DNA from 2 places in the Microbacterium sp. MMO-20 genome. Region 2 is predicted to be linked to the other one. Evidence: predicted binding sites of a transcription regulator. Region 2 holds the regulator's gene; the other holds the start of a gene.

Region 1 (14,250 bases), on a different contig from region 2:
TCTCTCCGCTCCGCCACGCCCGTTCTCGTCTGCGCGGGTCTCGTCGTCGGCATGATCGCCACGACCGGAGCGGCCCTCCCGCACGCGGCATCCGCGTCGGAGTCCACCGCGACCGCACGTTCGGAAGCCGTTTCTGCGCCCCTCGCACAGATCACCTCCCAGGGACAGTCGGCGCTGCTCGATGCGCGCGCCGCGATCGACGAGGCGCGTCAGGTGACGGTCGACATCCGCACGTCGGGCCTCGATGTCGGCACGACGTCGACCGTCGTGAACACGGCACCCCTGGGCACGGTGATCGAGAAGCTCGAAGACCTCGACGTGACACCGGCGCTCCTCATCCCGTCGCTCACGGCCGAGGCCGCGACGGCGACGCAGTCCGTCCGTGAGCAGGCTGCGATGCTGCGCGGCCGTCTCGACGCGGCCGTCGCGAAGAAGGCGGAAGAGGAAGCAGCGGCGAAGGCCGCCGCCGAAGCCGCCGCGGCCGCTCAGGCTGCTGCCGAAGCCGCCGCCGCCCAGGCCGCCGCCGAAGCCGCCGCCGCGCAGGCGGCTGCGGAGTCGAACTCATCGTCCGGGGGCTCCTCCGTCCCGTCCGTCGACGTCAACGTCGACCCCGCCTCCGCCCAGGGCATCGGCCGCTCGATGGCCGCCGCGAACTACGGATGGGGCGACGACCAGTTCGCCTGCCTCCTGTCGCTCTGGAACCGCGAATCGGGCTGGCGCGTGAACGCGGCCAACTCGAGCGGCGCTTATGGCATCCCGCAGGCCCTGCCGGGCAGCAAGATGGCGTCCGCCGGCGCCGACTGGCAGACCAACCCGGCGACGCAGATCGCGTGGGGCCTCGGCTACATCGCGGGTCGGTACGGCACGCCGTGCGGCGCGTGGGACCATTCGGAGTCCAACGGCTGGTACTGACCGGCGTTTCCCGATGGGGAGCACATGACGAAGGGCCCGAGGTCGACACCTCGGGCCCTTCGTCATGTCACCCTTGGCGACCCTTGAAGCGGGGGTTCTGCTTGTTGATGACGAACACCCGCCCGCGACGGCGGACGACCTGAGCGCCGGGCTGCTCCTTGAGCGACTTCAGCGAGGCACGGACTTTCATGGCGGCTCCTTATTGAGAACTATTCTCAATACCAAGCTAAGGTGGATGACGAGTCCCGTCAAACGAAAGCAGGATCGTCGTGCCCGCCTCCCCTCTGGTCGTCGTCGGAATCTGCAGCTCGGAGCGGCGGCGCTATGCGCAGGCCCTCGGTGCCGCTACCGGCCGTCCGGTCGCTCATGTCTCCGATTCCCCGACTATCGTCGTGCCGCTCGCACGCTCGCGTGCGGACAGCGAGCGCATCGTCCTCGATGTGGATGCCGCCATCGACGCGCTGCACCTGGAACCGTGCCTGCGACGCCCCGCAGCCGAGATCATCTGCGTCGTCGACGCCGTCCATCTGCTGGACGACCTCCGCGACGACTCGCCCCTCGTGCGCCGCGCTGCACCCGGCGACGATCGCGGCGACGTCGGCGCGCGCGCCCGACGCGCGGTCTCACAGTTGGAGGCGGCCGCGCACGTGTGCATCGTGAACTGGGAGCGCGTGGACACGGCGACTCTCTCGGTCCTCATGTCCCTCGTCGCGCATCTGGGACCGACGGCGCGAGCGCGGCTCTCCCGCGGCGCGGCCGACGACATCCGCGCGCTGCGCGCTGGCGGCACTCCCACGGGCGTCGAGGAGGTTCTCGAACGCGCGGGCTGGGTGCGGGCCCTCAACGACGAGCACGATCCGTATCTCACCGACCCTCGCGTCACGACGGAGCGCTACGAGCGCCTGCTCCCCTTCCACCCGGCGCGGCTCGTGAGCGCACTCGAGAGCATCGATGAGGGAAGGGGAGGCCGCATCGTCCGTTCGGCGGGCTTCTGCCGGATCGCCTCGCGCGCGCATACCCTCGCGCGCTGGGATCAGGTGGGATCCGCGATCTGGATCGACCCCCTCGACACCGCGATGGCGAGCAGCCTCACGGGACAGGACCTCGTTTTCACCGGAATCGACGTGATGCCCGGAGCGGTCGCGCGCATCCTCGATACCGCCCTCGTCACTCTCGACGAGCTCGCCGCGGGTCCCGCCGAGTGGGTGAGGTGGGCCGACCCGTTGCCCGAGTGGTTCGTCGATCCGGAGCTGCTGTAGAACGGCCGAGGCTTCGCGTCAACCCCCTCGCTCGGCTGACGGCGACGACGTTAGCGTCGATCCACTGGCGAGAGAAAGGGGAACCTGATGGGACTCGACGACAAGATCAAGAACGCGGCCGAAGACCTCGGCGGCAAGGTCAAGGAGGGCGTCGGCAAGGCGACCCACAACGAGAAGCTCGAAGCCGAGGGCAAGGCAGACCAGGCGAAGGCCCACGTCAAGAAGGCGGGCGAAGACGTCAAGGACGCCTTCAAGTAAGCAGCCCCGCAACGCCCGAATGCCCCCGTATCCCAGGACGGGGGCATTCGTGCGTCCGGGGAGAAAGCCTGGCTTCGCGGGTGCCGGGTCGGCGACAGCCGGGAGTCGACGTGTCGGTCGCGAACACGAACCTATGGATGCGATAAGAATCACGAAAAGATAACGACGAACCCTTGTGGACCGTTATCTGGCCGTTATAGAGTGCTTGCACGGTAGTTGTTTTGCTGTGGCAGCTACCGACATGTGATTGCAGGACACTCTTGGTGCAAGGGACAAGGGCCGGTCGGATGCCTCTCCGACCGGCCCTCACTCTGTCTGCGCCACCCTGTGATGGACTGGTGCCATGACCGACCTCGCGATCTCGCTGACCCTCGACGGCTCCCCCGACCTGCCGAGCGCGGCGCTGCAGGCGCTCTACCGCATCACCGGTCGCTCCACGGTCGAACTTCGGCACGCGATCCGCGACCGCACGCCCCTCGTCACCGCCCGTCTGTTCGGCGCCGAGCACATCACTGCCGCACCGCGCCTCGAGAAGACGATCGCGTTCCTCGACGAGCACGGACTCGCTTTCGCGCTCACCGAGACGGTCGACGGGCTGGCCTCCCCGATCGATCGCGCGACGCTCCGCGCGATCCTCGAGCCAGGAGACGGCTCGGGCGGCTGACGTCAGACGCCGCCTCCTCCGCCTCCCCCACCGCCACCCCCGGCCGAGCCGCCGCCCGACGATCCACCGGAGGTGGACGACGAGCTGGATGCCGCGGCCGACAGCCCCGCGATGCCCGACGAGAACGATGCGGCGTCGAATGCGCCGGTGCCGTAGTACCAATACGGCCCGGTCGCGCCGACGGCCGTGTAGAGGACGGCGAGCTCGCGCGACCACGCCTTCTCCTGCCCGAACACGACCGCGTACGGCAGCAGCTTCTCGTAGAGCGCGAGCTTCTGCCGTGGGTCGTTCACGTCCACCGTCACGCGCTCCGCGCCGGACGGGGATTGGAGCATGCGGATCCGGTCGGCCTCGGCCCACGCGATGAACTCCTCGAGCCCCCTAAGGTGATCCCGCGTTTCGGCGCCCGCGGCCGAGAGCGGCCTCCGTGCGACGAGACCGACCACGACGACCACGATGACCGCCGTCGCTGCGATGAGAGCCGCCGGTACGAATCCGCCGATACCCGCAGAGAGCATGAGGACTCCCGAGAAGACCACGACGGCGCCCGCGATGAGGGCGACGACGATCGGCCACGCCCGCGACCCCGCGGGCACCGTCTTCCGCAAGCCGCGCGCCACGAGCTCCCTGTCGGCCATCGAGAGCAGCTTCTGCACGCGCGACGCGAGTCGCGAATCCTGCTTTCCGAACTCGTAGCGCTCTCCCGGCATCCCGCTCGGGAAGAGCGCCTGCAGCAGAACGTGACCGTCGGCGTCGGCGCGCGCCGGGTCGACCAGCTCCGCGACGAGCTTCGTCTTGCCCGTCCAGGTGCGATCGCCCTCGACGATGCGGATCGAGCCGGAGACGGCCTGCTCGAGGATCTCCGCCGCGACCGCCTTGTCGCGCTTGCCGAGAAGCACAGCGCTCTCCAAGGCATCGACGTTCGACGGCGGATCGTATTCGGCGATGATCGTCGGACGCCCGGGATCATCGGCGAGCGGGCGCCTCCGCGCGCGGATCGCGAGCGCGCCCGCGCCGACCACACCGAGCACGCCGACGCCCTGGATCCATCCGAACGGCGAATCGAAGTAGTTGTCGTCGAACAGCGCGAAGGTCCCCGGCACGAACCCCACCGACATCGTGAGCGTCTGGTGCGGTGCCAGCGCCCCGGCCGATGCCGTGATGACGACACCTCCGTCCGGGATTGTCTGGGAGGTGATCGAAGCGCAGGCATCCGACGCCGCCTGGCCGCCTTGATAGCACGCCATCTCGCCCGTGAGGGCGGACGCGAGGGCCGCGTCCAGGTGGAGGCGCGCCGTGACCGCGCCGAACGGCTGGGCCCAATCGACGCCGTTGACGTCCCAGTAGAACTCCAGCCCGGTGTCGGGGAAGTCCCACGTCACGTTCTCGAGTGTGTACGAGATCACATACGTCTGGCGTCCGTGCACGTACGAGTCGGCGCGCGAGACGATCGAGAGCGCTCCGTCGACATCCTCCGTCTCGCTCTCGCGCGGCACACCGTTCTCGTCGGTCACCGACTGCAGCCGCGGGTGGAGCGGCTGGTGATTGTACGTGTCGGGGACGAGGCGGCGGATGCCGCGGTTCTGGTCGCTCTCGGGGAAGACGGCGACGATCGTCTCGACGACCTCGAGCCGACTCGTGCCGTCATCGGCGCGGGTGAGGGTGTAGTCGGCGTCGAACGAGTCGAATGTGAAGTCGTCGACGTCACCGGAGACGGCCGTGAGGGCGCGATCCGCGGATGCCGCGAACGCCGTCACCGGCGAGATCAGAGCGGCCATGAACGCAACGATCAGCGTCGCCGCGAACCCCGCGGCGAGCTTCGCGAGCGGCGTCGCGAGGGTGCCGGCAGGGGACGCTCGCAGGCGGGATCGGGTCATGCCCCCCACCCTAGGACGCCCTGTCGGCGCCGCGCACTACAGTGGACGCCATGACCGATCGCCGCCTCGCCGTCGCCGCGTGGGAGAGCCTGTTTCGCGCGCAGCACGAGGTGTTCCGCGAGATCAGCACCGACTTCTCCGAGACCGACCTCACGCAGGCGGAGTACGACGTGCTGCTGACCGTCACGCGTGGCGAGTCCGCGACGGCTCGCCTGCGCGATGTGACGGCGAACATGCTCATCAGCCAGCCGAGCGTCTCGCGGCTCGTGGATCGCATGGTCGCCCGCGGCCTGCTCGCCAAGTGCCCGGACCCGCAGGACGGCCGCGGCGCGATCCTGCGCGCGACCGACGAGGGGATCGCCGCGTTCCGGCGCGTCGCCTCCGCGCATGGCCGATCGATCGCCGACCGGATGTCGGTGCTGAGCGACGCCGAACTCAGCCAGCTGCAGTCGCTCGCGACGAAGCTGCGCGGCTGCTGATCCGACGTCCGGCCTCAGGCTGTGCGGCGACGCAGCGTGAGCGATGCGAGAACGAGCGCGGCGACGGCGAAAGCCGCGACGATGAGAAGCGGCCGCCACAGGTCCCACCCGTCCGCGCCGGTGGCGACGGCGTTCACCGCATCGATCGCGTGGCTGAGCGGGAGCCAGTCGCTGATCGCGTGGAGGACGTCGGGCATCTGATCACGCGGCATGAAGAGACCCCCGAGGATGATCTGCGGGAAGACCAGCAACGGCATGAACTGCACCGCTTGGAATTCGGTGCGCGCGAATGCGCTCGCGAGGAGACCGAGCGCCGTGCCGAGCAGGGCGTCGACGACGGCGACGAGGCCGAGCTGCCAGAGCGGCCCGTCGACGTCGAGGCCGCAGACGAGCACCGCGAAGGCGACCGTCACGACCGCCTGAAGAACGGCCATGAGTCCGAAGGCGAGCGCGTACCCGGCGATGAAGTCCGCCTTGCCGAGCGGCGTCGTCATGAGCCGCTCGAGGGTGCCGCTGCGACGCTCGCGCAAGGTCGTGATCGACGTGATGAGGAACATCACGACGAACGGGAAGAGCGCGAGGATCGGGCCGCCGACGCGGTCGAACACGCCGTCCTGATCGCTGAACAGCCAGGCGAAGAGGCCGACGAGCAGGCTCGGTGCCACGAGCATGAGGATGATCGAGCGCGGGTCGTGTCCGAGCTGACGCAGCACCCGCCCTGCGGTGGCGAGGGTGCGCGCGCCGTTCACGCGGCATCCTCGCGTCGGATCAGGGCGAGGAATGCGGCATCCGGATCGGACGCACCAGTGCTCTCCAGCAGCCCCGCAGGCGTCGTGTCGGCGATGAGACGACCCGCACGAAGGAGGAGCAGTCTGTCGCAGCGCAGCGCCTCGTCCATGACGTGGCTCGAGATGAGCAGCGTCGTGCCCGCGTCGGCGAGCGCGCGGAAGAGGTCCCACAGCTCGGCGCGCAGGACAGGGTCCAGCCCCACCGTGGGCTCGTCGAGGACGATCAGCTCCGGCGTACCGAGCATCGCGACGGCGAGCGAAACGCGATTCTCCTGACCGCCCGAGAGCGCACCGACGAGCCGATCGGCCTGCCCCTGCAGCCCGACTTGGCCGATCACTCGGTCGACGTCGCCGCGCGGCGCCCCGAGAATACGTGCGAAGTAGCGGAGGTTCTGACGCACCGTCAGATCCGAGTAGACCGAGGCGGCCTGCGTGTCATAGGCGACCCGGCGACGGAGACCGCGACTGCCGGCGGGAGCGCCCAGCACGGTCACCGTGCCCGCGGCGATCTGCTGCACACCGACGATCGAGCGCAGAAGCGTCGTCTTGCCGCACCCGGACGGGCCTAGCAGGCCCGCGATCGAGCCCGTCGGGATGGCGACGTCGAGCCCGGAGAACACCTCGGTCCGGCCCCGCCGTACGCGCAGTCCCCGCACCTCGACGGCGGTCGGACTCATGCGGATGCCGGGTTCGACGCCTTGCCCTCCAGCCACAGCGTGTCCGTCGCATCGCTGTGGGTCGTGCCCGAGCCGACGTGCTTCGCGTCGATCTTCGGTCCTTTCGTGATGACGTGCACGAGCGCCATGGCGTGCCCGCGCCCGAGGCCGTAATCTTCGGCGAGCCACGCGATGATCTCGCCCGCCTTCGTGTCGACGCCGTACCCGCGTGCCGTCGCCTCGTCGATGAACTGCCGCGGGGTGCGACCGGTCTTCTCCTCGATGTTGTCGAGGTACGCCTGGAATGACATGCCGCTCAGCCTAGAACCCCCGAGCGCTCCGCGGTGGGAGACGACGAGAACGGGATACCGAGGGTGTGAACCCGGCATCCCGTTCTCGCTGCGTCTTCTTACTGGTCGATCGGCTGCGGCTCCGACGTGGACTCACGCGCCTGCACCGTGGACGCGGCGTCGGAGACGACGTGCACCTTGCGCGGCTTGGCCTTCTCGCTCACGGGGATCGTGACCGTCAGCACACCGTTGTTGTAGGTCGCGGCGATGCCGTCGGTGTCGATGCCCTGGCCGAGATTGAGCTGGCGGAGGAAGCTCGCGGCCTCACGCTCCCGCGTGATCCACTTGACGCCCTCGCCCTCGCTGAGAGTGCGCTCGGCACGGATGGTGAGCAGCTGACCGTCGACGTCGACGTCGACGGAGCCGGGGTCGATGCCCGGCAGATCGGCGGTCAGCACGTAGTGGTCTCCGTCGCGGTACAGGTCCATCGGCATTCGGCGCGGTCCGCGTCGCGTGTCGAGGAGCCCCGCCGCGAGGCGGTCGAGGTCGCGGAACGGGTCATGAGTGGCCATTGTTCTCTCCCTTGTCCAAGATGATTGCGGATGATCTCAAAGTTGAGCCTAGCCGACTCAACCGATCTCAGATTAGCACTCTCCCCCTGAGAGTGCCAACGGCCTCAGCCGTATGCGCCGACGAACCCGCGACGCGCGCGTGAACCCTGCGCCCGTGGGCAGCGCTCAGCACTCGATGACGTTGACCGCGAGACCGCCCTCGCTCGTCTCCTTGTACTTCGTGGACATGTCGATGCCCGTCTGCCGCATCGTCTCGACGACCATGTCGAGCGACACGTAGTGCTCCCCATCGCCGCGGAGGGCGAGTCGGGCCGCCGTGACCGCGGTGGATGCCGCGATCGCGTTCCGCTCGATGCACGGGATCTGCACGAGACCGCCGACCGGGTCGCACGTGAGACCGAGGTGATGCTCCATCGCGATCTCGGCGGCGTTCTCGATCTGCCGGTTCGTCCCGCCCATGACGGCCGTGAGCCCTCCCGCGGCCATCGCGCACGCCGAACCGACCTCGGCCTGGCATCCGCCTTCGGCGCCGGAGATCGACGCGTTCGCCTTGAAGAGCGAGCCGAGCGCCGTCGCCGTGAGGAGGTAGCGCCGGATGCCGCGGCGGCGGTTCGCCTCCGCCAAGGCGGCTTCGTCCTCATGATCGGGCGTCTCGAGTGCGCCGAGCGCTCCGGCGCCGTCCGGCGGGTGCAGGCCGAGCAGCGCCGACCCGACGAGCTCGCCGTAGGGCGTCACCGCGGTCGACGAGCCGAGCCCTGAATCGGCGAGGAAGCGCCACCAGTACATCGCGACGGCCGGGACGATGCCTGCGGCACCGTTGGTCGGCGCGGTGACGACGCGGCCACCCGCGGCGTTCTCCTCATTGACGGCGAGGGCGAACGCGCCCAGCCATTCCCCGGGGAGCTCGCGCCCGGTTCCCGCCTCCGCCGCTTCCAGCTGTTCGCGGATCGCGCTCGCACGACGCTTCACACGCAGGATGCCGGGGAGCACGCCTCCGGTGTGGTCCGAGTGGAGCCCCGCGTCGACGCACGCCGTCATGGCGTCCCAGATGGCGTCGAGCCCCGCGGCGACGTCTTCTTCGGGACGCAGCGCCTCTTCGTTGCGGCGGGCGGCCTCGGCGATCGTGAGACCCCGCTCGTCGCACAGCGCGAGGAGGTCGGCGGCGGTGGAGAACTGCAGGGGGAACGGCGTGGAGGCCACCTCGATGTCGGCGCCTTCGCGGCGGATGAATCCGCCGCCGATCGAGTAGTAGGTGTCTTCGGCGAGGACGGCACCCGCGGCATCCCAGGCCTGCAGCGTCATCGCGTTCGGGTGACCGGGCAGGCGCGTGCGCGGCTCGAAGGCGATGTCGGCGCGGGCGAACGAAACGGGCCTCTCGCCGGCCACGAGAAGCGACGCCCCGTCCTCCCAATCGGCCCACGCGCCACGGACGAGATCGGGGTCGACCGTCTCGGGCTCGTGACCCTGGAGGCCGGCGACGACCGCGTCGGGCGTGCCGTGACCGATCCCGGTGGCTCCGAGCGAGCCGTACAACGCGCACGTCACGCGGGCGAGACCCGGGAGCGCATGGATGCGCGCCGCGAAGTCGCGCCCGGCCCGCAGGGGGCCGACCGTGTGTGAGCTCGAGGGTCCCACTCCGATGGAGAACAGCTCGAACGCCGAAACGTACGCACTCATCCTTCGAGCCTACGCCGGGCCGCCGCGCGATGGCACGCGCGCGCAGCCTGCGCCGTAGGCTGATCCGCATGGGGACTGACCTACCGTGACCGCGCTCACGACACTCGCATCCGACCGCACGGCGGCCCTCGACGCCGCGGAGGCGGCGGGGCGCGTCGACGACGCGTTCCGGGGTCGCTTCGACGCGCAGTTCCCGCGTCTGCACGGCCTCTTCACGCGGCTCTACGGCGAGCGGCCCGATGGGCAGGAGCAACTCGCCGCGACGGTGGCCGCGGCATCCACCTCGTGGAACGCACGGCCGCTGGAACTCAAGGTGCGCGACGCGCAGCGCGAAGCGGATGCCGGCTGGTTCCAGTCCGAGCGCATGCTCGGCGGCGTCGCCTATGTGGATCGATTCGCCGGCAACCTCGCCGGCATCCGCGACCAGATCCCGTACTTCCGCGAGCTCGGCTTGACCTATCTGCACCTCATGCCGCTGTTCGACTCCCCCGACGGCGACAACGACGGCGGTTACGCCGTGTCGAGCTATCGGAAGGTCAATCCGAGCCTCGGGACGATGGAGGAGCTCACCGATCTCGCCGCGGACCTCCGCACGGCCGGGATCTCGCTCGTCGTCGACTTCATCTTCAATCACACGAGCAATGAGCACGAGTGGGCGAAGAAGGCTGTCGCGGGCGACCCCGAGTACGCCGACTTCTACCTGATCTTCGACGACCGCGAGATGCCCGACGCGTACGAGCGGACGACACGCGAGATCTTCCCCGACGACCACCGCGGGTCGTTCGTGCAGCTCGACGACGGTCGTTGGATCTGGTCGACGTTCTACCACTACCAGTGGGACCTCAACTACGCGAACCCCGCGGTCTTCCGCGCGATGGCGGGCGAGATGCTGTTCCTCGCGAACCGCGGCGTCGAAGTGCTGCGGATGGATGCCGTGGCCTTCATCTGGAAGCGCCTGGGGACCTCGTGCGAGTCGCTCCCCGAAGCGCACCTGCTGCTGCAGGCGTTCAACGCCGTGCTCGCCATGGCGGCGCCCGGCATGGTGTTCAAGTCGGAGGCGATCGTGCACCCCGACGAGGTCGTCACCTACATCTCGCCCGAGGAATGCCAGCTGTCGTACAACCCGCTGCAGATGGCGCTCACGTGGGAGGCGCTCGCGACGCGCGACGGGCGGCTCCTGCAGGACGCCCTCGAGGAGCGCCACGCCCTGCCCACCGGCACGGCGTGGGTCAACTACGTGCGCAGCCACGACGACATCGGGTGGACCTTCGCCGACGAGGATGCCGCGCGCTACGGCATCGACGGCTACGCGCACCGGCAGTTCCTCAACCGCTTCTACACGGGGCGGCACGACGGCACGTTCGCGCGCGGCGTCGCCTTCCAAGAGAATCCGACCACCGGGGACGCGCGTGTCACGGGAACGACGGCGTCGCTCGCCGGAATCGAAGCGGGCGACGCGGGCGGCGAGGACCGGGTGGTGCTCGCTCACGCGTTGGCGCTGTCGACCGGCGGCATCCCGCTCCTGTACTTGGGCGACGAGGTCGCCCAGCTCAACGACTACTCCTATCGTGACGACCCGGTGCGCCGGGGCGACAGCCGCTGGGTCCACCGCGGCAATCGACCGCGCGATCGATACGCCGAGCGGACCGACGTGAACACCCCCGCCGGGCGCGTCTTCCGCCGGCTGACGAAGCTCATCGCCGTGCGGCAGCAGGCGAGCGAGTTTGCGGGCGGCGAGCTCATCGGGTTCCGCACGCCGCACCCCTCGGTCATCGGCTACCAGCGGCCGGGCGCGCAGACGCGCGTGCTGGCGCTCGCCAACGTCGGGGATGCCGAGGTGCAGATCGATCCGCTGACGCTGTCGGGCTTCGCCCGCGACGCGTACGACCTCGTCCACGACGCGGAGGTCGACCTCGACGAGGGGCTCACCCTCCCGCCGCACGGCTTCGTCTGGGTGCGGGTCACTCCGCTCTGATCGGTCACCCGATCGGACGGGGTGTGCGCCGCGGGGCGGGCTCCGCACACGCGCGGGCGGACGGTCCGTCTGGTGAACGTCTGCGGGGCGGATGATCGTCCGAGGTGTGCGGCTCCTCTTGATCCGACTCGATCCGGCGTATTGAATGGCCGACGACAGCCGCGCGGCGCTCCCGCCGCACGGCGAGCCGTCCAGAGCCATGACAGGAAGTGATCCCCGTGGGAACCACCGTCTTCGAAAGAAGCGCACCCTCGGCATCCGTCGTCGACCACAGTCTCGACCAGACCCGCGAGGGCGTCTTCTGGATCGACGATCTGCCCGCAGCGCTCCGCCCCGACCGGCCGCCGCTGCGCGGAACGGTGCGCGCCGACCTCGTCGTCGTGGGCGCGGGGTACACGGGGCTGTGGACGGCCCTTCTCGCGAAGCTCCGCGATCCGCACAGACGCGTCGTGATCGTCGAGGCGCAGCGGGTGGGCTGGGCGGCGTCCGGCCGCAACGGCGGCTTCTGCGAGGCGAGCCTCACGCACGGGCACGAGAACGGCGCGAGCCGGTGGCCGAAAGAGATCGACACGCTCGAGCGACTCGGGCGGCAGAACCTCGACGAGATCGAGCGGACGGTCGCCGACCTCGGCCTGGACGTGCAGTTCGAGCGGACGGGGGAACTCGCCCCCGCGATCGAGGAGCACCAGCTCGCGTGGCTCGATGACTGGCGCGCCGAAGCGGCGGACGATCCCGATGTCGTCTATCTCGACGAGGAGGCGGTGCGCGCCTCGGTGAACTCGCCGACCTACCTCGCGGCGATCTGGGAGAAGCGGTCGAGCGCGCTCGTGCACCCCGCGCGGCTCGCCGCAGAGCTCGCGCGGGCCTGCGAGGAGCGCGGCGTCGAGATCTTCGAGCGCTCGCACGTGACGTCGCTCGATTCGTCGTCCGCCGGCGTGACGGTGATCACGTCGGGTGGGTGGGTGCGCGCGGCACAGGCGGTGCTCGCGACGAACGTCTTCCCGTCGCTGCTGGCGCGCAACAAGCTGATGACGGTGCCGGTCTACGACTACGCGCTGATGACCGAGCCGCTCACCTCGGAGCAGTGGGATGCCATCGGATGGCGTGATCGCCAGGGCATCGGCGATATGGCCAATCAGTTCCACTACTACCGGCCGACGCAGGACGGGCGGATCCTCTTCGGAGGCTACGACGCGCTGTACCACTACGGGCGTCGCGTAGACCCGCGGTACGAGCACCGTCCCGACGTGTGGCGAAAGCTCGCCTCCCACTTCTTCACGACGTTCCCGCAGCTGGAGGGGCTGCGCTTCTCGCACGAATGGGCGGGAGCGATCGATTCGTCGACTCAGTTCACAGCGTTCTTCGGCACGGCGCGCGGTGGCCGCGTGGCCTATGCCGCCGGCTTCACTGGGCTCGGAGTGGGGTCGACGCGGTTCGCGGGCGAGGTGATGCTCGACCTCCTGGCAGGTGAAGACACCGAGCGCACGCGACTGGAGATGGTGCGGAAGCGCCCGCTGCCGTTCCCGCCCGAACCGGCGGCGGCGGTGGGAATCAACCTGACGCGATGGTCGATGAACCGCGCCGATCACAACGAGGGCAAGCGGAATCTGCTGCTGAAGACCCTCGACGCGCTCGGGCTCGGGTTCGACTCGTGAGCGGCTCTGACCTGGGCGAACTGGAAGCCGGCGTCGTCGTCTCCGCTCTCACCGTGCCCGTGCCGCTCGCCGCGGTCCCTGCGGAACAGATCGTCTCGGGCTCGCCGTCGACGGGCGCGGTCGACCTCGACGAGGACATGGGCATCGGCGTCTGGGAGATGACCGTCGGCGCGATGCGCGACACCGAGATCGACGAGGTCTTCGTCGTGATCGCCGGCGATGCGACGGTGGAGTTCGTCTCGCCCGCACTGGACGCCGTCGAACTCGCGCCGGGCGCGGTGGTGCGACTGAGCGCCGGCATGCAGACCGTCTGGACGGTGCGCGAAACGCTGCGCAAGATCTACTTGGCGTAGCGACAGACTCGGGTCAGCGCTTGGCGGTGACCTCGACCTCGAACTCCACCTTCTGTCCCGTCGAGCTGTTCGTGAGGGTCACGGCGGAGTCTCCCTCCGACAGCGCCGTGAGACCGGGGTTGAAGCTGGCTGAGGCATCCTTCTTGCCGGGCGTGAACGACACCACCTCGGGATCGTCGATGTCCGCCGTCCAGTCGGTGAAGGTTTCGTCGTCGCCGACGAGGTCCACTGCGCCGCCCACGGGCACCGTGACGGTCGTGCCGTCGATCTCCGTGAGATCCGCGATGACAGGAGCGGGCAGTTGCGCCGACGCGCTCGTCGTCGCCGGCGTCGAGCTCGCACCCGAGCAGCCGGCGAGCGCGACGAGCAGAGCGAGGGATGCCGCGGCGAGGGCCGTGCGGACAGGGCGAGTTGCAGTCATGTGGGTTCCTCCGGTCTGCGCCGACGCGCGTCAGGGGCACCCTATCACCCGACCGAGAAACGGAGCACCCGACAGTCCGTCTCGCGGAGCCCGGAGAACCCCTCAGATCGTCGCCGGAGATCCGCCACGTGGGAACGCAGAATCGTTTCGGACCGCGATGGAGAGGACCTCGGGATGACCCGCAAGAAGCTGCGCACGATGACGCTCGTCGGCATCATCTACTTCTCCGTCTCGGGCGGCCCCTTCGGCCTCGAGGAGCTGATCTCGACGTCCGGGGCGGGCATCGCCCTGCTCGCCCTCGTCGTCGTGCCGATCGTGTTCAGCGTGCCGACGGCGCTCATGTCGGCGGAGCTCGGCAGCGCGATCCCCGTCGAGGGCGGCTACTACTACTGGGTGAAGTCTGCGCTGGGGCCC
Region 2 (14,250 bases):
GTAGAGCGACACGAAGACGAAGGTCAGAATGACGGAGTTGAACGGCTGGGTCGCCCAGTCCCACATCGCCCACGAACGGACTTGGCGGCGCGGCACCTGCCGCTCGTCGCCCGAGTCCTGGAACATCTCGCCGATCGCGCCGAGCGCTCGGGTGTCGGCGGGCATCGGGGGTTTCGGGGCGGAAGCGGGGTCCATGTCGGTCATGCTGAGGCCCTTCGATGAACGGGTGGTGACGGCGCCGTCACGGTGCGTGCTCAGACTATGACGGCCGAGGCGGATACCGTGGTCACCATGGCATCCGATATCGCGACCCCTTCCGCCGACGCACAAGCCGCTGACGCGCACACCGCAGATGTGGTGGTCGCGGCATCCGACCCCGCCTCCACTCCGACGTTCGCCGAACTCGGCCTCGACGCGCCCGTCCTCAAAGCGCTGAAGGACGTCGGCTACGAGACGCCGTCGGCGATCCAGGCGGCGACGATCCCCCCGCTGCTGGAGGGGCGCGACGTCCTCGGCACGGCGCAGACCGGCACGGGCAAGACGGCGGCATTCGCGCTGCCGATCCTGTCGCGCCTCGAGCTGTCGCAGAAGACGCCGCAGGCGCTCGTGCTCGCGCCGACCCGTGAGCTCGCGCTCCAGGTCTGCGAGGCGTTCGAGTCGTACGCGGCGCACCTGAAGGGCGTCCACGTCCTCCCCGTGTACGGCGGCCAGGGATACGGGCAGCAGCTCTCTGCGCTCCGCCGCGGGGTGCACATCGTCGTCGGCACGCCCGGGCGCATCATGGACCACCTCGACAAGGGCACACTCGACCTCTCCGAACTGAAGTACCTGGTTCTCGACGAAGCCGACGAGATGCTGCGGATGGGTTTCGCGGAAGACGTCGAGACGATCCTCGCCGAGACCCCCGACGACAAGCAGGTCGCTCTCTTCTCGGCGACGATGCCGGCGCAGATCCGCCGCCTCGCGGGCACCTACCTGAAGAACCCGGAGGAGATCAACGTCAAGGCGAAGACCTCGACGGCGACCAACATCACGCAGCGCTACCTCGTCGTGTCGTACCCGCAGAAGGTCGACGCCCTCACCCGCATCCTCGAGGTCGAACCGTTCGAGGGGATGATCGTCTTCACCCGCACCAAGAACGAGACCGAGACCCTCGCCGAGAAGCTCCGTGCCCGCGGGTACACGGCCGCCGCGATCAACGGCGACATCGCGCAGGCCCAGCGCGAGCGGACCGTCAACCAGCTGAAGGACGGCAAGCTCGACATCCTCGTCGCGACCGACGTCGCTGCGCGCGGGCTGGATGTCGAGCGCATCAGCCACGTCGTCAACTTCGACCTGCCGATCGACACCGAGTCGTACGTGCACCGGATCGGTCGCACGGGTCGCGCGGGCCGTACCGGCGACGCGATCAGCTTCGTCACTCCGCGCGAGCGTCGCATGCTGGCATCCATAGAGAAGGCCACGCGCCAGCCGCTCACCGAGATGTCGCTGCCGAGCGCCGACGACGTCAACGCGACGCGCCTCACCCGCTTCGACGACGCGATCACGGCGGCGCTGTCGGAGACCGAGCGCATCGACCGCTTCCGCGACATCATCAACCATTACGTGCGCCACCACGACGTGCCGGAGGCCGATGTCGCGGCCGCGCTCGCCGTCGTCGCACAGGGCGAGACGCCGCTGCTGCTGGATGCCGCCGACGACGAGCCCGTGCGCCGCGACCGTGACCGGTTCGACCGTGACCGGGGGCGTGACCGCGACCAGGGTGAGCGCGGCGAGCGCGGTGACCGGCCGCGCCGCGAGCGGCGCGACGGGGCGACGGCGACCTATCGCATCGAGGTCGGCCGCCGGCACAAGGTCGAGCCGCGGCAGATCGTGGGGGCGCTTGCCAACGAGGGCGGGTTCCGCCGCGAGGACTTCGGCGCGATCCAGATCCGACCCGACTTCTCGCTCGTGGAGCTTCCCGCAGACCTCCCGCGCGCGACGCTCGACCGCCTCGCGAACACCCGCATCTCGGGCCGACTCATCGAGATCAAGCCGGACCGTTTCCAGCGCTCCGCGAAGCGCCCCGAGCGCGGCGACCGCGATCGCGACGACCGCCGGGAGCGCCCGCGCCGTCGCTACGACGACTGATCCCACCTCCGCCCGCCCGCCGAGGGTGCACTCCTTTTCGCCGAGGGTGCATTCCTCTTCGCCGAGGGTGCACTCCTTTCGGCCGAGGGTGCGGCCGCTTCTCTCGAGGGTGCATTCCCCCTCTCCTGTGGCTGCACCTTCGCGTGAAACGAGTGCACCTTCGCGTGAAACGAGTGCACCTTCGCGTGAAACAAATGCACCTCGCGAGGAACGAATGCACCCTCGCGTGAAACGAGTGCACCCTTGGGTGAGGCGAAAGTTGAGCCGATTCATATCAAGTTCACTTGACACGGACGGAAGCCGCGGGTAACGTGGCATCCATCACAAGTTGAGCCTCTACGACTCAACCCCACAGATTTCTCCGCGAAAGGAACAACACATGGCACGTGCAGTAGGTATCGACCTCGGTACGACGAACTCCGTCGTCGCCGTCCTCGAGGGCGGCGAGCCGAAGGTCATCACCAACGCCGAGGGCTTCCGCACGACCCCCTCGGTCGTCGCGTTCACGAAGGACGGCGAGGTGCTCGTCGGCGAGACCGCCAAGCGCCAGGCTGTGACCAACGTCGACCGCACGATCTCCTCCGTCAAGCGCCACATGGGCACCGACTGGAAGACCCAGCCGATCGACGGCAAGCAGTACACGCCGCAGGAGATCTCGGCGCGCATCCTGCAGAAGCTGAAGCGCGACGCCGAGCAGTACCTGGGCGACACCGTCACCGACGCGGTCATCACGGTGCCTGCGTACTTCAACGACGCCGAGCGTCAGGCCACGAAGGATGCCGGTGAGATTGCCGGCCTCAACGTGCTGCGCATCATCAACGAGCCCACCGCGGCGGCCCTGGCCTACGGCCTCGACAAGGGCAAGGAGGACGAGCTCATCCTCGTCTTCGACCTCGGTGGTGGTACGTTCGACGTCTCTCTGCTCGAAGTGGGCAAGGACGACGACTTCTCCACCATCCAGGTGCGCGCCACGGCCGGTGACAACCGGCTCGGCGGTGACGACTGGGACCAGCGCCTCGTCGACTACCTGATCAAGCAGTTCAAGAACACGACCGGCGTCGACGTCTCGGGCGACAAGATCGCGCTGCAGCGCCTCAAGGAGGCCGCGGAGCAGGCGAAGAAGGAGCTCTCGTCTTCGACCAGCACCTCGATCAACCTGCCGTACCTGTCGCTCACCGAAACCGGCCCCGTGTCGCTTTCGGAGACGATCACGCGCGCGAAGTTCGAGGACCTCACGAAGGACCTGCTCGACCGCACGAAGAAGCCGTTCAACGACGTCGTCGCCGAGGCGGGCATCAAGGTCGCCGACATCGACCACGTGGTCCTCGTCGGCGGCTCGACCCGCATGCCGCAGGTCACCGAACTCGTCAAGCAGCTCACCGGCGGCAAGGAGCCCAACAAGGGCGTCAACCCCGATGAGGTCGTCGCCGTGGGTGCCGCCCTCCAGGCGGGCGTCCTCAAGGGGGAGCGCAAGGACGTGCTGCTGATCGACGTCACCCCCCTGAGCCTCGGCATCGAGACCAAGGGTGGCATCATGACGAAGCTCATCGAGCGCAACACCGCCATCCCGACCAAGCGCAGCGAGACGTTCACGACCGCCGACGACAACCAGCCGTCGGTCGCGATCCAGGTGTTCCAGGGTGAGCGCGAGTTCACGCGTGACAACAAGCCGCTCGGCACCTTCGAGCTGACCGGCATCGCGCCGGCTCCCCGGGGCATCCCGCAGGTCGAGGTCACGTTCGACATCGACGCCAACGGCATCGTGCACGTGTCCGCGAAGGACAAGGGCACCGGCAAGGAGCAGTCGATGACGATCACGGGCGGCTCGAGCCTCCCGAAGGAAGACATCGACCGCATGGTGCGCGAGGCCGAGGAGCACGCCGCCGAGGACAAGAAGCGTCGCGAGTCGGCCGAGGTGCGCAACCAGGCCGAGACGCTCTCGTACTCGATCGAGAAGCTCATCAAGGACAACGAGGACAAGCTGCCGGCCGAGGTCAAGGACTCCGTCCAGGCCGATGTCGACGCGCTGAAGTCCGCGCTGGCGGGCGACGACGAGGATGCCGTGAAGACGGCCTTCGACAAGCTCAACGCCTCGCAGTCGCAGCTGGGTGAGGCGATCTACGCCTCGCAGCAGGCTGCCGGTGAGCAGGGCGACCCGACGGTCGGCGAGCCCGGCAACGGCGAGACGCCCAACCCCGAGGAAGACGTCGTCGACGCCGAGGTCGTCGATGACGAGGACGACAAGAAGTAAGAGAATCGGAACATGACGAAGGACTTCGAGAACGAAGTCCCCGGTGACGAGGGGTCGGATGCCACGGCATCCGGCCCCGACTCGCAGGAGGACTCCCTGACGGTCGACGACATCCTGGGGGCGGAGCAGACCGACGACGCTGCCGTGGCCGAGGCATCCGATGAGGACAAGGATCTGCTGCTCGACCTCAAGCGCGTGCAGGCGGAGTACGCCAACTACCGCCGCCGCACCGAAGAGCAGCGCGAGGTGGAGATCGCCCGCGCCACGGGGTCGGTCGCGAAGGGGCTGCTGCCCGTGCTCGACGACCTCGACCGCGCCGAGAAGCACGGCGACCTCGCCGAGGGGTCGCCTCTCGCGGTCATCGCCGAGAAGCTCCGTGCCGTCGTGTCGCGGCTCGGTGTCCAGACCTACGGCACCGCCGGTGAGGCGTTCGACCCGCAGCAGCACGAGGCGATCTTCCACGCGCCCAACCCCGGTGGCGTCGCCGACGGCACGATCCTCGACGTCGTGGAGGTGGGCTACCGCCTGGGCGACATCGAGCTGCGTCCGGCGAAGGTCGTCGTCGCCGGCTCGCCCGACTGAGTGGTGATTCCGACGAGACTCAACCCCGAGAAGGGAGGTGTCCATGGCCAGTCAAGACTGGTTCGATAAGGACTTCTACAAGACACTGGGCGTCGCCAAGGACGTCTCCGAAGCCGACCTGAAGAAGACGTACCGCAAGCTCGCGCGCAAGTACCACCCCGACTCGACGCAGGGGGATGCCGCCGCAGAGGCGAAGTTCAAGGAGATCAGCGAGGCGTACGCCGTGCTGTCCGACAAGGACCAGCGCGAGGAGTACGACCAGATCCGCGCGATGGGATCGGGCGGTGCCCGCTTCCAGGCACCCGGCGCCGGCGGTACGGGCGGGTTCGAAGACGTGTTCAGCCGCTTCGGCGGAGGCTCGCGCGGCGGCTCGTACCAGTCGGCCGATTTCGACGACCTGTTCGCGATGTTCGGCCAGCAGCAGGGATCCGGCCGATTCGGGTCGGGGCGCTTCGGCCAGTCCAGCGGCGGCTTCCAGGGCTTCGGCGGCCCGCATCGCGGCGCCGACGTCACGGCGCGGACGACACTGGACTTCCAGACCGCGGTGCGCGGCGAGACGATCACCCTCGCCGGAGAGGACGGCAAGCCGTTCAAGGTGAAGATCCCCGCGGGTGTCGCGGACGGGCAGAAGATCCGCCTGCGCGGTCGCGGCCGGCCGTCGCCCGACGGGGGCGAACCGGGCGACATCGTCGTTCAGGTGACGGTGCGCCCGCACCCCGTGTTCACACGGGACGGCCTGAACCTGCGCCTCACGGTGCCGGTCACCTTCCCCGAGGCGGCGCTCGGCGCGACGATCGAGGTTCCGACGCTCGGTGGCGATCCCGTCAAGCTGCGCGTCGCCCCCGGCACGCCGTCGGGGCGCGTCCTGCGCGTCAAGGGGCGCGGTGTGGCCTCGAGCAAGGGCACGGGTGATCTGCTCGCCGAGGTCCAGGTCGCGGTACCCGCGCACCTGGACGACAGGGCCAAGGAGGCTCTCCTCGCCTTCCAGGCGGCAGAGCCCAAGGAGAACCCGCGCGCCGAGCTGATGGCGAAGGCGCGGGAGTAGTCATGGCGCACGACGAGGTCGACGAGGAGGCCCCGATCTTCGCGATCACGGTCGCGGCGGAGCTCGCGGGCATGCACCCGCAGACGCTCCGCCAGTACGACCGACTCGGCCTCGTCGTCCCCGCCCGCACCCAGGGCGGATCGCGCCGGTACTCGCTGCGGCACGTCAAGCAACTGCGCGAGGTGGCCTCGCTCTCCGCCGAGGGCATGAGCCTGCCCGCGATCTCGCGACTCATCGAGCTCGAGAACACCGTGCGGTCGCTGCGCGCGCAGGTGCGCGATCTCGAAGGACGGCTGCGCGACGAGGTGGAGAGTCGCTCGCGCGTATTCGCCGCAGGAGCATCCGGATCGGTCGTCACGCTCCGCCACGGCACGCGCGTCCGGCGCGCCACGGAAGTCGTGGTGTGGCGGCCGCCGGCAGACGACTGACGCTCACGCCTCGGCGGCGAACGCCGTGAAGTCCTGACGTGAGAGGTCGGCGTACGCCTGCGACCACGCGACGATCGCGTCGGTGACGATGCGCCCGTCCCCGATGTAGCCGACCACCTCCCCGGCCGACGGCGACTGCCCGTGCGCACGTGCGAGAACGGCGGCGCACGCCCGGGCGTAGAGGGCGAAAGACTCGTCGTCGAGCACCTCGGCGTCGATGCCGCCCTTCATGTCGCGGAACTGACGCACGTAGTAGTCGCGCTCTCCGCGGAAGAACCCGAGGAAAGGGTCGGAGACGCCCTGCAGGATCCGTTGCATCGCCACGACGCGCGCTCCCTGCCCCCGGGCCCGGATCAGTCCGTCGAGGTCGGGCGGCTGTGCGCAGCGGCCGTGGTCGATGAGGACGCTGCGCCCTGCCTCCTTGGTCTGCATCAGGAGCATCGAGCCGTCGCCGTCGACGAGCGCCGACAGGTAGCATCTCGTCCCGATGCTCCCCACCCCGACGACTCGGCGCACCGTGTCGGCCATCTCGTAGTGCTTCAGCAGCAGGCGGATGTCGGCGCGCGTCGTCTCCAGGTAGGCCGCCAGCGCGTCGCTGACGGACGCGGCGACATCCGGGTCGAGCACCGTCATCGTGGGAGGAGTCTCGATGAAGCGGACGCGGCCCTCGGCATCCACTCGGGTGAGCTTGCGCGCCGCCTGCTCCGTCGTGCGCCTCGACGCGTCGGCGATCGCGCGCGTCAGGACGCGTCGCGACGCCTTGCTGCCGCCGGTGAGGCCTCCGGCCGCGTCGAAGTGCTGGTAGTACCGCGCGAGCGGGGCTGCCGCCGTGCCCTGGCGCAGCGACGTGGCGTACTGGCGCACGGCGGAGCGCGCCGCGCTCGTCGTGGCCGCCTCGTCGCGCCCGGTCGACTGCCCCGCGATCACGATGCTCGCGACGAGGCGCTTGAGATCCCACTCCCACGGCGCCCACGCCGCTTCGTCGAAGTCGTTCAGGTCGAAGACGAGGGTGCGCTGCGGTGACGCGTAGAACCCGAAGTTGGACACGTGCGCATCGCCGCACGAGGCGACCAGGATGCCGCTGCTGGGGCCTGCGGCGAGGTCGGCCGCCATGAGCGCGGCCGTTCCTCGGTAGAAGGCGAACGCGCTCTCCGACATGCGCTCGCGCCGCAGGGGGACGAGGTCGGCGCCGCGCGTGGCATTCTGCGCCGCGAGGATGCCGAGGGGATCACGCCCGTCGACGACCAGGTCGGCAAGGCGTCGGCGCGGGGTGTTCTTCCGCGCCGCGGTACCCGCCTCCAGCCGCCGCGCGGTCGAGGCGGGGGCGAGGCTCGCAGGGTTCACCATGCCGTCATGATGGCACGCGGTCGCTCTCCCCCGAGACGAACGGCTCAGCTCGGGCCGAGCCGCAGCACGTCTCCCGATCCCGCGAGGGGGACGTCGCCGACGAGGCGCAGACTCCGTGCGAGCGCGTCGAGGGCGGAGTCCGCGGTGCCGAAGCGCTCACGATCGCCGCCGACCGCGGTCAGCGTGACGAAGGCGTCGCCCGTGTCCCACGTGTAGGTGACGTACGGCGGAGGGGATGCCGCGGCATCCGCCCCGGTGCCGACCGGCCGCGCCGGCGGAAGCGGCACCGCGAGCTTCTCACCCGCGCCCAGGAAGGGGCTGCGGAAATCCTCGGTGTCGTCGTACTCCATCGGCATCATCGCCCGCGCCGCGCGCAGCTGCGGCGTGGCCTGCTGCACCTGGGCGAGCGCGACCACGAGCTCGGGATCGTCTTTCCAAACCCACACGAGCACCCGGCCGTCGGCCTTACGCAGCAGCATCGGCACCGCCTGACTCATCGCCCAGGCCGCGACCCGGCCGCCGCCTGTCCGCGGCGTCGCGCCCATCGCCGCGTTCGCCTGCGCCAGCAGCATCCCGATCGCCTTCTTGCGGTGGCGACGGCCGCGCAGACCCAGCGATCCGGTCACGGGCACCCAGCGGGTCGGGTCGGCGTCGGCATCCAGGCGCATCATGCCTCCAGGGTAGGCGGAGCGGTGACGGCGGGGCCGCGACGAGCCTGCGGCCGCGGTGTCGGCCCCAGCCCCGGAAAGCCCCTCGGGTAGACTCGACGCATCACCGACAGACCCCGTCGGAAACGCCGCAGAGATAGGCAGCCACCATCCCGTGACTCCCCACGCGACATCGCCCGCGACCGGCGACGGCGACCCCGAACGCACGCCGCTGACCATCGTGATGGCGGCCGACACGTTCGCTCCCGACGTCAACGGAGCCGCCCGTTTCGCCGAGCGGCTCTCCGCCGGTCTCGCCGGCCGCGGCCACGACGTCCACGTCGTCACGCCCAGTGTCGGCCACCGCAACCACGGCACCTTCACCGAGAACATCGAAGGCCAAGATCTCACCGTGCACCGCCTTCCGGGCGTGCGCTGGCCCCCGCACGACTGGCTGCGCTTCGTGTGGCCCTGGCGCAGCAAGCACTACGCCCGCAAGGTGCTCAGCGAGGTGCGGCCCGACGTGGTGCACAGTCAGTCGCACATCGTGATCGGGCGCGGGCTCACGCGCATCGCCCACCAGCGCGGCATCCCGGTGGTCGCGACGAATCACGTGATGGCCGAGAACATCATCGACTTCACGACCCTGCCGCCCGTGCTCGACAAGGTCGTCGTCAAGCTCGCGTGGGAGGACGCCAAGCGCACGTTCGACATGTCCCGCGCCGTCACGACCCCGACCCGCAAGGCGGCGGAGTTTCTCGAGCAGACGATCGACATCCACGGTGTCATCCCGATCAGCTGCGGCATCGACAAGCGCAACTACACCCCCGACCTCACCCCGCGCGAGCACCACCGCGTCCTCTTCGTCGGCCGCCTTACGACCGAGAAGCACGTGGAAGTCACGCTCGGCGCCGTCGCGAAGCTCGCGCCGGAGCTGCCGAACATCACGTTCGACATCGTCGGCGGCGGCGATCAGCGTCGAAACCTCGAACAGACGGTGCAGCGCCTCGGCATCCAGGATCGGGTCACCTTCCACGGTCGCGTCGACGAAGAGGAACTGCGCGCGTCGTACGGCAAGGCCGATGTCTTCGCGATCGCGTCGATCGCCGAGCTGCAGTCGATCGCGACGATGGAGGCCATGGCCTCGGGCCTGCCCGTCGTCGCGGCGAACGCCGTGGCCTTGCCGCACCTCGTTCACGACGGCGAGAACGGCTACCTCTTCGAGCCGGGGAACGTCGACGACCTCGCCGACAAGCTCCGCCTCGTCCTGACCGCGTCGCCTGAAGAGTACCTGCGCATGCAGCAGGCTTCGCTCGACGGCGTCGAGATCCATGACATCGAGAAGACCCTCGACACCTTCGAGAAGCTCTACCGCGGCGAACCTCTCGACGCGTGAGGCGCTGACATGCGGCTGCTCTTCGACGCGCGGTACATCCGCACCGACTTCCACGACGGCATCAGCCGCTACTCGGCGGAGCTCGCCGCCGCGGTTCACGCCGCGGCCCCCGCGGCGGGTATCGAGGTCGTCTTCCTGGTGTGGGATGCCGCGCAGATCCCGCTCCTCCCGGACGGCGCTCGCACGCTCACGATCCACGCCCCGACGGCGGTGCGTGAGCCGTTCACGGCGCTGCTGCTGAACCGCTACCGGCCGGACGTCGTCTTCTCGCCGATGCAGACGATCGGATCTCTGGGCCGCCGGTTCGGGCTCATCCTGACGCTGCACGACACGATCTACTACCGGCACCGCACGCCCCCGCGCGACCTGCCCTGGTACGTCCGGCTCGGGTGGCGCCTCTTCCACCTCTCCTACGTGCCGCAGCGGCTCACGCTGGATGCCGCGGACGTCGTCGCGACCGTCAGCGAGACGAGCGCCGCCGAGTTCGCCCGGGTGAAGCTGACGAAGCGCCCGGTCGTCGTCATCCCGAATGCGCCTCAGCGGCTCGCTGCGTTGCTCCCGCCCGAGGCGGCCGTCGAGCCGGGCGCGCAGAATCTCGTGTACATGGGCTCGTTCATGCCGTACAAGAACGTCGAGACGCTCATCCGCGCGGCGGCGTCCCTCCCCGGACGGACGCTGCACCTGCTGTCGCGCATCTCGCCGACCCGCCGCGCCGAGCTCGAGGCGCTCGTCGACCCGGCGGGGGCGGCGGTCGTGCTCCACGGCGGCGTCACGGATGCCGAGTACGCCGCGCTCCTCGCCGATCGGGCGGTCCTCGTCTCGGCATCCCTCGACGAGGGGTACGGGCTGCCGGTGGCCGAAGCGCTCGAACTCGGTGTGCCGGCCGTCGTCACCGACATGCCGATCTTCCGCGAGGTCGCGGGGGGCGGTGCGCTGTACGCGCCGGGAGAGGACGCCGCGGCCTTCGCCGCCGCCGTGCGATCGCTCGACGATCCGGCCCGTCTCGCCGAGGTCGTCGCCGCGGGCACCGCTCACATCGCGCGCTTCGACTGGGCGCGGTCGGCCGGCGTCTTGCTCGACGCCGTGCGGGCGCTGCCCCGACGTTCCTAACTCCTCAACTGTGGTCCCAATCGGCCCGACGAATCGTTTCGACGATGCGCAGGCCGCGTGATCGAAGGAGTTGCGCACACGGGCGCGGCTCAGCGGATCACGGCAGCCGGGACGAGTCGGTGGGGACCCGGCGGTAGCCGTCGACCCGCAGGGCGCGGGCGGTGGTGACGATCGCGGCGGCGGACAAGAGGCCGGTGAGGACGAGAACGGTGATCATGGCAGAAACGCTACGAGCATGCGAATAGTGTCACGAGTGGCAGAAACGACGATGTGTGTATGATTTCTGCCATGAACACCATCGCGTGCGTCGTGCAGCCCGGATTCGCGCCGTTCGAGTTCGGCCTCGCGTGCGAGGCCTTCGGGCTCGACCGGTCGGATGACGGCATCCCGACCTTCGACTTCCGCATCGTCGCACCCGATCCGGGCGTCGTCCCGAGCAACATCGGCTTCTCGATCAACGTCGAGGCCGACCTCGCCTTCGCCGACGAGGCCGACCTCGTCGTCATCACGCCGATCCCGCGATCGGCCTGGGCGCACGTGGACGAGCGCGTCTGCGAGGTCGTGCGGCGCGCGGTCGCGCGCGGCGCCTGGGTGCTGACGGTCTGCAGCGGCGCGTTCGTCGTCGCGGCCGCGGGGGTGCTCGCCGGTCGGCGTGCGACGACGCACTGGCGCTACGCCGACACCATGGCCGCGATGTATCCCGACATCGACGTCGACCCGAACGTCCTCTATGTGCAGGACGGGCGCATCATCACGAGCGCCGGCACGGCGGCGGGGCTGGATGCGTGCCTGCACTTGCTGCGCATCGAGCTCGGCGCCGAGATGACCAACACGATCGCGCGGCGCATGGTCGTGCCCCCGCAGCGCGACGGCGGGCAGGCGCAGTTCATCGCGGCACCGCTGCCCGCGACGACGTCGCTCTCGCTCTCGCCGATCACCGACTGGGTGCTCGAGAACCTCAGCCTCGACCTCTCCGTCGACCAGCTCGCCGCTCGCGCGCACATGTCGCCGCGCACATTCGCCCGCCGCTTCAAGGCCGACTACGGCACGACGCCCGCCGCGTGGCTCGCCCGGCAGCGCATCATCCACGCGCAGCGCCTGCTCGAACAGACGGACCTGGGGCTGGATGCCGTGGCTTTCGAAAGCGGATTCGGCTCGGCCGCCGTGCTGCGGCAGAACTTCACCCGCATGCTCGGCCTCAGCCCGACCGCGTACCGCGCGCGGTTCGCCTGCACGTCCGCCACGGAGGCTGCGTGACGTCGACCCCTCTTGTCCTCGGGGGCTGGGCGCGCTAAACTTGAGCGTAGATGACTCAACTTTGAGTCGCGCAGAATTCAGGAGAACGCATGAACGCACAGCCCCAACCCGGGCAGGAGGAGCAGAAGAGCCCTCTCGAACAGTTCGGGATCAACCTCACCGACCGTGCTCGCCAGGGCAAACTCGACCCCGTCATCGGGCGTGACAGCGAGATTCGCCGCGTCAGCCAGGTTCTCACGCGCCGCACGAAGAACAACCCCGTCCTCATCGGCGAGCCCGGCGTCGGCAAGACCGCCGTCGTCGAGGGCCTCGCCCAGCGCATCGTCGCCGGCGACGTCGCCGAGTCACTCAAGGACAAGGAGCTCGTCTCGCTCGACATCTCCGCGCTCGTCGCGGGCGCGATGTACCGCGGCCAGTTCGAGGAGCGCCTGAAGAGCGTCCTCAAGGAGATCACCGAGTCCGACGGTCGCATCATCACCTTCATCGACGAGCTGCACGTGCTCATGGGCGCGGGCGGCGGCGAGGGGTCGGTCGCGGCATCCAACATGCTGAAGCCGATGCTCGCGCGCGGCGAGCTGCGCCTCATCGGCGCGACGACCCTCGACGAGTACCGCGAGTTCATCGAGAAGGATGCCGCGCTCGAACGCCGCTTCCAGCAGGTGTACGTCGGGGAGCCGTCGGTCGAGGACACGGTGGCGATCCTGCGCGGCCTCAAGGGCCGCTACGAGGCGCACCACGGCGTGACGATCGCCGATGCTGCGCTCGTGGCCGCGGCATCCCTGTCGAATCGCTACATCCCGAGCCGTCAGCTGCCCGACAAGGCCATCGACCTGATCGACGAGGCCATGAGCCGACTCAAGATGGAGATCGACTCGTCGCCCGTCGAGATCGATCAGCTGCGGCGCCAGGTCGACCGTATGAAGCTCGAGGACCTCGCCCTCAAGAAGGAGAAGGACGACGCGTCCAAGGAGCGCCGCGCGAAGCTGCGTGAGCAGATGGATGCCGCGGAGGCCGAACTCGCGACACTCGAAGCCCGCTGGGCGAAGGAGCGCGCGGGACTCAACCGCGTCGGCGAGCTGAAGAAGCAGCTCGACCAGGCGTACACCGACCGGGACCGGGCGCTGCGCGAAGCCGACTACGCGCGCGCGTCGAAGCTGGAGTACGAGACGATCAAGCGCCTCGAGCAGGAGGTCGCCGAGGCCGAGCGTGCCGAGGCGAACCCGACCGGTGAGCGCATGGTCAACGAGCAGGTCACCGACGAGGACATCGCCGCCGTCATCGCGGCATGGACGGGCATCCCGGTGGGGCGCCTCATGCAGGGCGAGTCGGAGAAGCTCGTGCACCTGGAGGCAGAACTCGGCAAGCGGCTGATCGGACAGAAGGACGCTGTGAAGGCCGTCTCCGACGCCGTGCGGCGCTCGCGCGCGGGCATCAGCGACCCGAACCGACCGACCGGCTCGTTCCTCTTCCTCGGTCCGACCGGCGTGGGCAAGACCGAGCTCGCGAAGGCGCTCGCCGAGTTCCTCTTCGATGACGAGCGCGCCATGGTGCGCATCGACATGTCGGAGTACGGCGAGAAGCACTCGGTCGCGCGCCTCGTCGGCGCCCCTCCGGGGTACATCGGATACGAGCAGGGCGGGCAGCTCACCGAGGCCGTGCGCCGCCGCCCGTACTCGGTGGTGCTGCTCGACGAGGTCGAGAAGGCGCACCCCGAGGTCTTCGACATCCTGCTGCAGGTGCTCGACGACGGCCGTCTCACCGACGGCCAGGGGCGCACGGTCGACTTCACGAACACGATCCTCATCCTGACGTCGAACCTCGGGTCGCCGATCCTCATCGACCCGCTGCTCACCATCGAGCAGAAGCGCGAACAGGTGATGGCACTCGTGCGCCAGGCGTTCCGACCCGAGTTCCTCAACCGGCTCGACGACGTGGTGATGTTCGCCGCTCTCAGCGAGGACGACCTCGCGCAGATCGTCGAGCTCTCCGTCGATGCGCTGCAGCGACGGCTGCACGACCGTCGGCTCACGCTCGCCGTGACGCCCGACGCGCGGGCG

The links. Region 2 encodes HspR, which represses chaperone genes until heat shock. Its sites were predicted from a motif close to AAGTTGAGTCNNNNNGACTCAACTT; they were not measured.
Region 1: WFI52_RS00340 (Hsp20/alpha crystallin family protein) is a predicted target of HspR. The motif match lies at 7,795-7,819, and genes of this name have one in related genera.

What each region holds. Positions count from the first base shown of each region.
Region 1 is NZ_JBBCUU010000001.1:51,170-65,419, reverse strand. Features, by position in the region: gene WFI52_RS00390 (lytic transglycosylase domain-containing protein) at 1-912, shown strand, start outside; gene ykgO (type B 50S ribosomal protein L36) at 980-1,102, opposite strand; gene WFI52_RS00380 (GTP-binding protein) at 1,182-2,171, shown strand; gene WFI52_RS00375 (CsbD family protein) at 2,259-2,429, shown strand; gene WFI52_RS00370 (hypothetical protein) at 2,773-3,093, shown strand; gene WFI52_RS00365 (DUF2207 domain-containing protein) at 3,096-4,970, opposite strand; gene WFI52_RS00360 (MarR family winged helix-turn-helix transcriptional regulator) at 5,021-5,449, shown strand; gene WFI52_RS00355 (ABC transporter permease) at 5,464-6,198, opposite strand; gene WFI52_RS00350 (ABC transporter ATP-binding protein) at 6,195-6,914, opposite strand; gene WFI52_RS00345 (DUF4287 domain-containing protein) at 6,911-7,204, opposite strand; gene WFI52_RS00340 (Hsp20/alpha crystallin family protein) at 7,303-7,755, opposite strand; gene WFI52_RS00335 (L-serine ammonia-lyase, iron-sulfur-dependent, subunit alpha) at 7,921-9,432, opposite strand; gene WFI52_RS00330 (alpha-amylase family protein) at 9,518-11,407, shown strand; gene WFI52_RS00325 (NAD(P)/FAD-dependent oxidoreductase) at 11,626-13,062, shown strand; gene WFI52_RS00320 (cupin domain-containing protein) at 13,059-13,415, shown strand; gene WFI52_RS00315 (hypothetical protein) at 13,429-13,836, opposite strand; gene WFI52_RS00310 (APC family permease) at 14,011-14,250, shown strand, end outside.
Region 2 is NZ_JBBCUU010000005.1:165,152-179,401, forward strand. Features, by position in the region: gene WFI52_RS08980 (MFS transporter) at 1-204, opposite strand, end outside; gene WFI52_RS08985 (DEAD/DEAH box helicase) at 292-2,130, shown strand; gene dnaK (molecular chaperone DnaK) at 2,510-4,381, shown strand; gene WFI52_RS08995 (nucleotide exchange factor GrpE) at 4,394-4,963, shown strand; gene WFI52_RS09000 (DnaJ C-terminal domain-containing protein) at 5,007-6,008, shown strand; gene WFI52_RS09005 (heat shock protein transcriptional repressor HspR) at 6,011-6,436, shown strand; gene WFI52_RS09010 (DUF2252 domain-containing protein) at 6,440-7,783, opposite strand; gene WFI52_RS09015 (hypothetical protein) at 7,828-8,454, opposite strand; gene WFI52_RS09020 (glycosyltransferase) at 8,675-9,826, shown strand; gene WFI52_RS09025 (glycosyltransferase) at 9,836-10,936, shown strand; gene WFI52_RS09030 (helix-turn-helix domain-containing protein) at 11,225-12,193, shown strand; gene WFI52_RS09035 (ATP-dependent Clp protease ATP-binding subunit) at 12,283-14,250, shown strand, end outside.